2 regions of the Cupriavidus sp. F041 genome follow, and region 1 is predicted to be linked to the other one. Evidence: predicted binding sites of a transcription regulator. Region 1 holds the regulator's gene; the other holds the start of a gene.

Region 1 (4,198 bases):
TCTTGATGTCGAGCAGGCCCAGGCCGCGCACTTCAAGCAGGTTTTGCAGCAGGGGCGGGCAGCGGCCTTCAATGAAATCGGGCCCGAGCCGGACAAAATCCACGGCATCGTCCGCCACCAGCCCATGTCCGCGTGAAATCAGCTCCAGGCCGAGTTCACTCTTGCCCAGGCCGGATTCACCCATCACCAGCACGCCCATGCCGAGGATGTCGAGGAATACGCCGTGCATGGTCACGCGCGGCGCGGAAATGCGCGACAGGTAGAGGCGCAGGTGATCGATCACCGCCGCCGAGGACACCGGCGTGGTGAACAAGGGCGTGGAGGAACGCGTGCAGCGCAGTTCCAGGTCGGGCGGCGGCTCCATGCCGTCGGCAATCACCAGGAAGGGCGGTTCCAGCAGGATCAGCTCACCCATCTGGCGCTTGCGCATCTCGTCGTCGAGACGCTGGTAATAAGTGATCTCGGGTTTGCCCAGGACCTGGATCCGGTTCGGGTGGATCAGGTTCAAGTGGCCGACGAGATCCGCCGCGGAAGTGGCTTCACGTGCGAACTCGACATCGAACGCCCGGTCGGCGCCCTCCAGGCCGGCTACCCAGGAGAGTTTGATATCGGCTGCGTTGTCGTCGAAGATCGACTGCGAGGTGACGCCAGTGAGTTCCATGCGGGTGCTTTCAGGAGCAAGCTTTCAGACAGCGGGGACAATTGCCCTGCTCGCCTGCGTAAAGATCGCCGAGGCCGGTCAGGGGTGCCATTGCGTCAGCAACTGGTGCACGTCATCGGGGGTGGGCAGGGTAGCCAGTCCTTCGCGCATCTCGCGGTCGGACAGCAGTTGGGCGATCTCCGAGAGAATCTCCAGATGCTGCTGGGTGGCCTGTTCGGGTACCAGCAGGAAGATCAGCAGCGCTACCGGCTTGCCGTCGGGAGATTCGAAGGGGATCGGCTCGGCCAGGCGCATGAAGGCAGCCAGTGGCTGCTTCAGTCCCTTGATGCGGCCATGCGGAATGGCAACCCCGGCGCCAAGACCAGTGGACCCCAGCGATTCGCGGGCGAACAGGTTGTCGGTCACGGTAGCGCGCGCCACGCCATGGTTGTTCTCGAAGAGGAGCCCGGCCTGTTCGAACACGCGCTTCTTGCTGGTGACGCTGACGTCGAGGTTGATGTTGCCGGGTGGCAGCAATTTAGCCAAACGATTCATGTGGAATGCGCAGGGTTTTCTAGTAAGCAGGCCCGGGGCCGGGAGGCGTCGCGCCGGGCAAAAAAGAAGAAAAAACCAAGGTCCGAAGTTTCACCGGGTGTCCCCCTGCCGGTGTCGGGCGTCTGGCCATTATAGAGCAGGCCCGCCCCCGCCTTGTGCATTGCAATACCCGATGCGCGGAAGCGGTGCCGCGTGCACGGAAAAATCGTTGAGGCTAAGAACTATGTATTGCACAGCATACACCGGTCCATATGCCTTGCGGAATCCCCCGCGTGGTCCCGGGCGAGCGCCAGGAACGAAAAAGCCGCGCTATGGGCGCGGCTTGATTCCGGTTTCAAGGGAGTGACACCGGCGGCCCGGTCTGTGGGCCACCAGGCACGGTCATTGCTGCATCTGCGATGCGGCCATCTGATACTTGACCGCTTCGCGGTCGTGGCTTTGCACGCGATCCTTATGGCGAATCACCTGCCGGTCGAGCTTGTCGACGAGCGCGTCGATAGCGGCATACAGGTCTTCATGATGCGCTTCGACAAAGATGTCCTTGCCCTTGAGATGTAGATTGATTTCCGCGTACTGCCGCCGGTCCTTTTCTTTTGTATTGTCGACAGAGAGCAGCACACTTACGCCAATGACTTGATCAAAATGCCTGACGATACGCTCCAGTTTCGTTTCCACGTACTCACGCAGCGGGGGCGTGATGTCCAAGTGGTGTCCACTGATCTTGAAGTTCATAGCGTTTCTCCTTCTGAAAGAGTTGCACCAGGCAGGCGATGCAACTCGGCTACAAAGTCTTACGGAGAGTAACTGCCGGAATCTTGAGCGCCTCGCGGTATTTGGCAACGGTACGCCGTGCCACTACGAAGCCTTGCTCGCCGAGCAATTCGGCAATCCGGCTGTCGGACAAGGGATTCCTGGCGTCTTCGGCTCCTATCAGTTGCTTGATCAACGCACGAATTGCCGTTGACGAGGCCGCGCCGCCGGTTTCTGTGGAAACGTGACTGCCGAAGAAATACTTCAGCTCGAAAGTCCCCATCGGCGTTGCCATGTATTTATTGGTAGTCACCCGAGAGATGGTGGACTCGTGTAAACCCAGTGTATCGGCAATCTCCCGCAAAACCAAGGGGCGCATCGCAATTTCACCGTGGGTGAAGAAGTTCTTTTGACGTTCGACAATTGCTTGTGCAACGCGCAATATCGTGTCGAACCTTTGCTGGATATTCTTGATCAACCAGCGTGCCTCCTGCAGTTTTTGCTGCAGTCCCGCGGCACCCGCATCGCCTTTTGCACCGCGCAATATCTGTGCGTACATGTCGTTGATACGTAGCCGCGGCATCACATCCGGATTGAGCTGCGCAATCCAGCCGCCATTCAGTTTTCGGACAAAAACATCGGGCACGACGAAGTCGGCTTCGGGACGGCTGTACGCATGGCCTGGATAAGGCGCCAGCGAGCGGATCAGTTCATGCGCCGACTTCAGTTCCGGCTCATCCACCTGCAACGCTTTTTTCAGGCGCGTGTAGTCGCGCACCGCGAGCAGTTCCAGGTGATTGGTGACAATGGTCAGCGCCAGGTCGCGCTGCGGATGCTTGAGGCGGCGCAATTGCAGCGCCAGGCATTCGGCCGCATTGCGTGCGCCGACACCAGGCGGATCGAAGCTTTGCAGCAGGGTAAGGACGGCCTGGATCTCGTCGACCTCGAATTCGAGTTCCTCCGGCAGTTCGCTGCAGATTTCCTCGAGCGAGGCGCTCAGGTAGCCGTCGTCGTCCAGCGACTCGACCAGGAAGATGGCCAGCCCCTTGTCGCGCAACGAAATTTTCAGCGGCGCGAGCTGTTCCATCAGATGTTCGCGCAGCGTGGGTTCGGCGTCGCGCAACTGCATCGGGGTCTTTTCGTCGTCGTCGCCTTGCGGGCGGCGGGCGAAGTCGTCGAGGCTCCAGTCGTTGCCGTAGTCCTCGTTGCTGTCGGAATAGCTGTCTTCGGCCTCGGGCGCGCCGTCGGGGCGGTTCTCGCTGGTGCCCTGGCCGTCGGCGGGCGCCGGCGCGGGAGCGCTCTGCATGTTGACCGAGCCGTCGGCCGCAACGCGCAACGGGCTGTCGAGCCAGTCGTTCTCGCGTTCGAGCAAAGGGTTCTCGGTCAGCGCCTGTTCCACTTCCTGCTGCAGTTCGAGCGTGGACAGTTGCAGCAGCCGGATCGACTGCTGGAGTTGCGGCGTAAGCGCGAGATGCTGCGAGAGGCGGAGCTGTAGCGACGGTTTCATGCGACCTATTTTATGCCCAACTTCCGTGCCGGTGGAACGGAAATTGCTATCGCTGATGACGCCGTGATCGTTGCAGGGTAAAAGGCGACACCGGGGCCACCTTGGGCACAAGGTCGCCGCAGCTGCCGCTTGCTGCCGTGCGCCGCGTTACATGCGGAAATTCTCGCCCAGGTAGACCTTGCGCACCGACTCGTTGGCGATGATGTCTTCAGGCCGGCCCGAGGCCAGCACAGCGCCTTCGCTGATGATGTAGGCGTGATCGCAGATGCCCAGCGTCTCGCGCACGTTGTGGTCGGTGATCAGCACGCCGATATTGCGCGCCTTGAGGAAGCTGACGATGCGCTGGATCTCGCCCACCGCGATCGGGTCGACGCCGGCGAAGGGCTCGTCGAGCAGGATGAAGCGGGGCGCCGAGGCCAGGGCGCGGGCGATTTCCACGCGGCGGCGTTCGCCGCCTGACAGTGAAAGCGCCGGATTGTCGCGCAGGTGGGCAATCTGGAGGTCATCGAGCAGCGTGTCCAGCCGGCGCTCGAGTTCGGCCTTGCCAAGTGGCTTGCCGTCCTGGATCTGCAATTCCAGCACCGCGCGGATGTTCTCCTGCACATTCAGCTTGCGGAACACCGAAGCTTCCTGCGGGAGGTAGGACAGGCCCATGCGTGCTCGTTCGTGAATGGCCAGGCCGCTGATGTGCTTGTCGTCGAGCACGATGTCGCCCTCGTCCAGCGCCACCAGTCCCACGATCATGT
Region 2 (4,198 bases), 820 kb from region 1:
TCGACATGCCGGGCGTCAAGATGGGCGTCAACTATGGCCTGAACCGTGTGCGCTTTACCGCGCCGGTACCGGTGGGCAGCCGTCTGCGCGCCCGCGTGAAACTGCTGTCGGTGGAGCGCCTGGAGCCGCTGCCGAACGCGCCCGCGCTGGTTGGCGCCCAGTCGAACTGGGAAGTCACCATCGAGCGCGAAGGCAGCGAGCGCCCGGTGTGCGTCGCGGAGTCGATCAGCCGGCGTTATTCGTAATCACTGAAGGCCACCGCCGCAAAGGGTGCGCGGCGGCCGCTGCCAGGTGGCGGTTGCCCCGCTGAGCGGGGGCCGGGCTCAGGCGGGCGAGCGCGCCGCCGTCATGTCATGGGTGGCCGCCGCCAGGGCCTTGGCCGAGCGCTCGGGATTCAGCCAGCACAGGCCGATCACGCCGGCCACCATCAGCAGCATGGCGTTGATCGTGAATCCCACTTCGAAGCCACCGATCATGCCGTGGCGCTGCACCAGTTGCCCCACCACGGCCGGGGCCAGGATGCCCGCAAGCGTGATCAGCGCCGTGTGAATGGACAGCACGCTCCCGCGCTGGGCCTCAGGTACGATCTGCGCCAGCATCGCCGGCGTCAGCGCGAAGCCCACGGGGGGCAGGCATGCCGCCACGGCAATCAGCAAGGTCTTCGGGACGGGTGCCAGCGTTACCGACGCGATCACCAGGTACACGCCGCCGCCCACCAGCGCGGCGATCGAGATGATCACGCCGCGCGCCAGTCGCGACGACGCGCCGCCGCGCAGCATGCGCTGCGACAGCCAGCTAAGGATCAGCGTGACGGGCATGGCGGAGGCCACGATGGCCGCATACCAGCGCCCGGTGGTGACCGGGTCGAAGCCGAGGCCCTTCTCCAGGTAGGCCGGCAGCCAGGTCAGCCCCAGCGCCAGCGCCCAGTACGCGCAGAAGCCAATGGCCAGGCAGGAAAGCACGGTCGGGTCGCGGAAGATGCGGCGATAGGGCAGGCGCACGGGCATGGCCGCGGCGCCGGGGCGCCGGTCGCTCGCCTGCGCCAGCGGCCCCTCGCGTCCCACGCAGAGCCACATCGCACTCCATGCCGCGCCGATGGCGGCGAGGATCATGAAGTTGGCGCGCCATCCCCAATGTATCGTCACCAGCGGGATCAGCAACCCCGCCAGCAGCAGGCCCGCCGTCGCGCCCTGGTTGACCACCGCCACTGGCAGATTGCGCTTGTGGTCGGGAAACCATTTGAACAACGCATGCACGGAGATCGGGAAGGCCGGGCCCTCGGCCGCGCCAAGCAGCATGCGGCACAAGAGAATGGTCATGGCCGAGGTGGCCAGCGCCAGCGGTATTTGCAGCAGGGCCCACGACAGGCCCATCGCCAGCAGCAGCCAGCGCGTGGCCACGCGATTGGACAGGAATCCCACCAGCACGGTGGACAGCGAAAACAGCCAGAAGAAGCTGCTGGCGATCAGGCCGAACTCCGCCGGCGGCAGCTTCAGGTCCGCCATCAGCGGCACGGCCACCATGCCCAGCACGATCTTGTCGAGGAAGTTGATCAGCGAAAGCCAGGTCAGCATCGAGGCCATGGCCCAGGCGCTGCGTGGCTGGTATGACGGAAGTGTGGTCATCGGTTTGCCTGGAGGCGTTGCTGGTTGCGTTGGGATGTTCAAAAAGCCCGCTTGATGGTTCCGTTTAAGCCAGGTGCAGCGCGATCAGTGCCGAAGCGGATGTGCCCGAGCGGGCCGAAGCGATCGGCGCAGTGTTGCAGGCAGCGATGGATTTCCGGCTGTGGCGAGTACGCGCTGGACCAGTCCAGGCTTTGGCGCGAAGGAGAAGCGGTACAGGCGGGAGGGGATGTCGCAGCCGCGGCCCGGACAGGTGTCGTCGCGCCAGGTGCCGCCCACCGTGCCGGCTTTCTCGAAGACGACGAAGGTGTCGATGCCGGCTTGCCTGAGCCGGATGCCCATGCACATGCCGGCCACACCCGCGCCGATGATGACGATCTGGTTCCCTGGCGCCGCTGACGCGTTCAATGGGTTGTCTCCGTCGTGCTGTTTTCTGCTTGTCTGCGCAATATGCGGCAAGGGCATGGCGCGCAAGCGAACGGCCACCATAGAGCCGATTCGGGATTCGGGCAAGTCACGCTGCAGCATGGGCGCCGGCTGATGCCCCAATCTGAACCAGCCGCTGACGCCGCACAGGCTTGGTGCGTGACGCAGCCGCACTATCGTGGTGCGGCATGGCGCGCGGCCGCCTCCTGAGGCTCGCCGGGCGGTGTGTGCAGCCATGTATACAAGCTTGTATGCCATGGCACGCTAGTTGCAGAAGGTGTACCCGGGGTGCGTTGTTCCTTATCCAACACGACAATCTGGGAGCTGCAATGAAAAGACGTGACATGCTGAAGCTGTCGGCGGTAGCCGCCGCGGCATTCTTCGCAACGGCAGGTGTTAGCCCGCTGGCATTGGCGCAGTCCAAGGAACCGATCAAGGTCGGTATCCTGCATTCGCTGTCCGGCACCATGGCCATTTCCGAGACGTCGCTCAAGGACGTGGCATTGATGACGATCGACGAGATCAACAAGAGCGGCGGCGTGCTTGGCCGCAAGCTTGAGCCGGTCGTGGTCGATCCCGCTTCCAACTGGCCGCTGTTTGCCGAGAAGGCGCGCCAGCTGATCACCAAGGACAAGGTTGCCGTCACCTTCGGCTGCTGGACCTCGGTTTCGCGCAAGTCGGTGCTGCCCGTTTATGAAGAGCTGAACTCGCTGCTGTTCTACCCGGTGCAGTATGAAGGCGAGGAGATGTCCAAGAACGTCTTCTATACCGGCGCGGCGCCCAACCAGCAGGCCATTCCCGCCGTGGAGTACCTGATGAGCAAGGAAGGTGGCGGCGCCAAGCGCTTTTTCCTGCTGGGCACTGACTACGTCTACCCGCGCACCACCAACAAGATCCTGCGCGCCTTCCTGAAGAGCAAGGGCGTGGCGGACAAGGATATCGAAGAGGTCTACACGCCGTTTGGCCACAGCGATTACCAGACCATCGTAGCCAATATCAAGAAGTTCTCGCAAGGCGGCAAGACTGCCGTGATCTCCACCATCAACGGCGACTCCAACGTGCCTTTCTACAAGGAACTGGGTAACGCCGGCCTCAAGGCCAAGGACGTGCCGGTGGTGGCGTTCTCCGTCGGCGAGGAAGAGCTGCGCGGCATCGACACCAAGCCGCTGGTGGGCCACCTGGCCGCATGGAACTACTTCATGTCGGTCAAGAACCCGGAAAACGAAGCCTTCAAGAAGCAATGGGCGGCATGGGTCAAGGCCAACAACCTGCCGGGCGGCGACAAGCGCGTGACGAACGACCCGATGGAAGCCACCTACGTGGGCATCCATATGTGGGCGCAAGCCGTGAAGAAGGCCGGCACCACCGATACCGACAAGGTGCGCGCCGCGATGTATGGCCAGACCTTCAAGGCGCCGGACGGCTTCACCCTGACCATGGGCGAGAACCATCACCTGTACAAGCCGGTGATGATCGGTGAGGTCAAGGGCGATGGCCAGTTCACGGTGGTGTGGAAGACGCCGAAGGCAGTGCGCGCGCAGCCGTGGAGCCCGTTCATCGCGGGTAACGAAGGCAAGCCGGACAAGGTGATGTAAGACCGCAGGCGGGCCTGCGTCGAGAAGGCCGCGCCCGCAAGCTGTCCGGTGTTTGTTCCCCGCCCTCGGGGGAGGGGAGCAAACCGACTTTGTTTCACTGCCGCGGGCCGCTTCAGGGCCGCGGCGCAAAGCAAAACCCGTCACGCCGACCAAGGTGGTCGCGCGCTTCCTGCGCGCGATCGCAGACCTTATGCACCGACCCTTATTGTTCTCTTTCGCTTCACGGTTGCGCGCCATGCTGGCAGCGTTGCTGCTGATCGCCGCATGCCCGCTGTGGGCCGCGCCGCTGACGCAGGCTGACCTGAAGCCACTGGCCGAAGATGACTTCGATGCCAAGACTGCCGCCATCACCGCGCTCACCACGGCGCCGGTGGCGGAGGCGGGCCCCATTCTCAAGGCGCTGCAGGACGATACGCTGCAGTACGCGCCCGGTGTCGGCATGGTGCGCCAGGACGGCGACAAGCTGGTGGACGCCATCAGCGGCAAGCCGGTCACGGTCAAGCCCGATGCGCTCGAAGCGCTGACCCTTAACAACAGCCTGCGCGCGCTGGTGGA

What was found. Region 1 encodes sigma-54, which starts transcription at its own class of promoters, with help from an activator protein. Its sites were predicted from a motif close to TGGCANGNAANCTGCTTT; they were not measured.
Region 2: a site for sigma-54 is predicted at 2,306-2,323, ahead of urtA (urea ABC transporter substrate-binding protein). Genes of this name have one in related genera too.

What each region holds. Positions count from the first base shown of each region.
Region 1 covers NZ_JBVASY010000002.1:105,729-109,926, forward strand. Annotated here, with positions in the region: gene hprK (HPr(Ser) kinase/phosphatase) at 1-661, opposite strand, end outside; gene ptsN (PTS IIA-like nitrogen regulatory protein PtsN) at 740-1,195, opposite strand; gene hpf (ribosome hibernation-promoting factor, HPF/YfiA family) at 1,577-1,927, opposite strand; gene ACZY0R_RS17520 (RNA polymerase factor sigma-54) at 1,977-3,452, opposite strand; gene lptB (LPS export ABC transporter ATP-binding protein) at 3,600-4,198, opposite strand, start outside.
Region 2 covers NZ_JBVASY010000002.1:925,229-929,426, forward strand. Annotated here, with positions in the region: gene ACZY0R_RS21370 (MaoC family dehydratase) at 1-245, shown strand, start outside; gene ACZY0R_RS21375 (MFS transporter) at 324-1,625, opposite strand; gene ACZY0R_RS21380 (NAD(P)-binding protein) at 1,710-2,150, opposite strand; gene urtA (urea ABC transporter substrate-binding protein) at 2,378-3,643, shown strand; gene urtB (urea ABC transporter permease subunit UrtB) at 3,834-4,198, shown strand, end outside.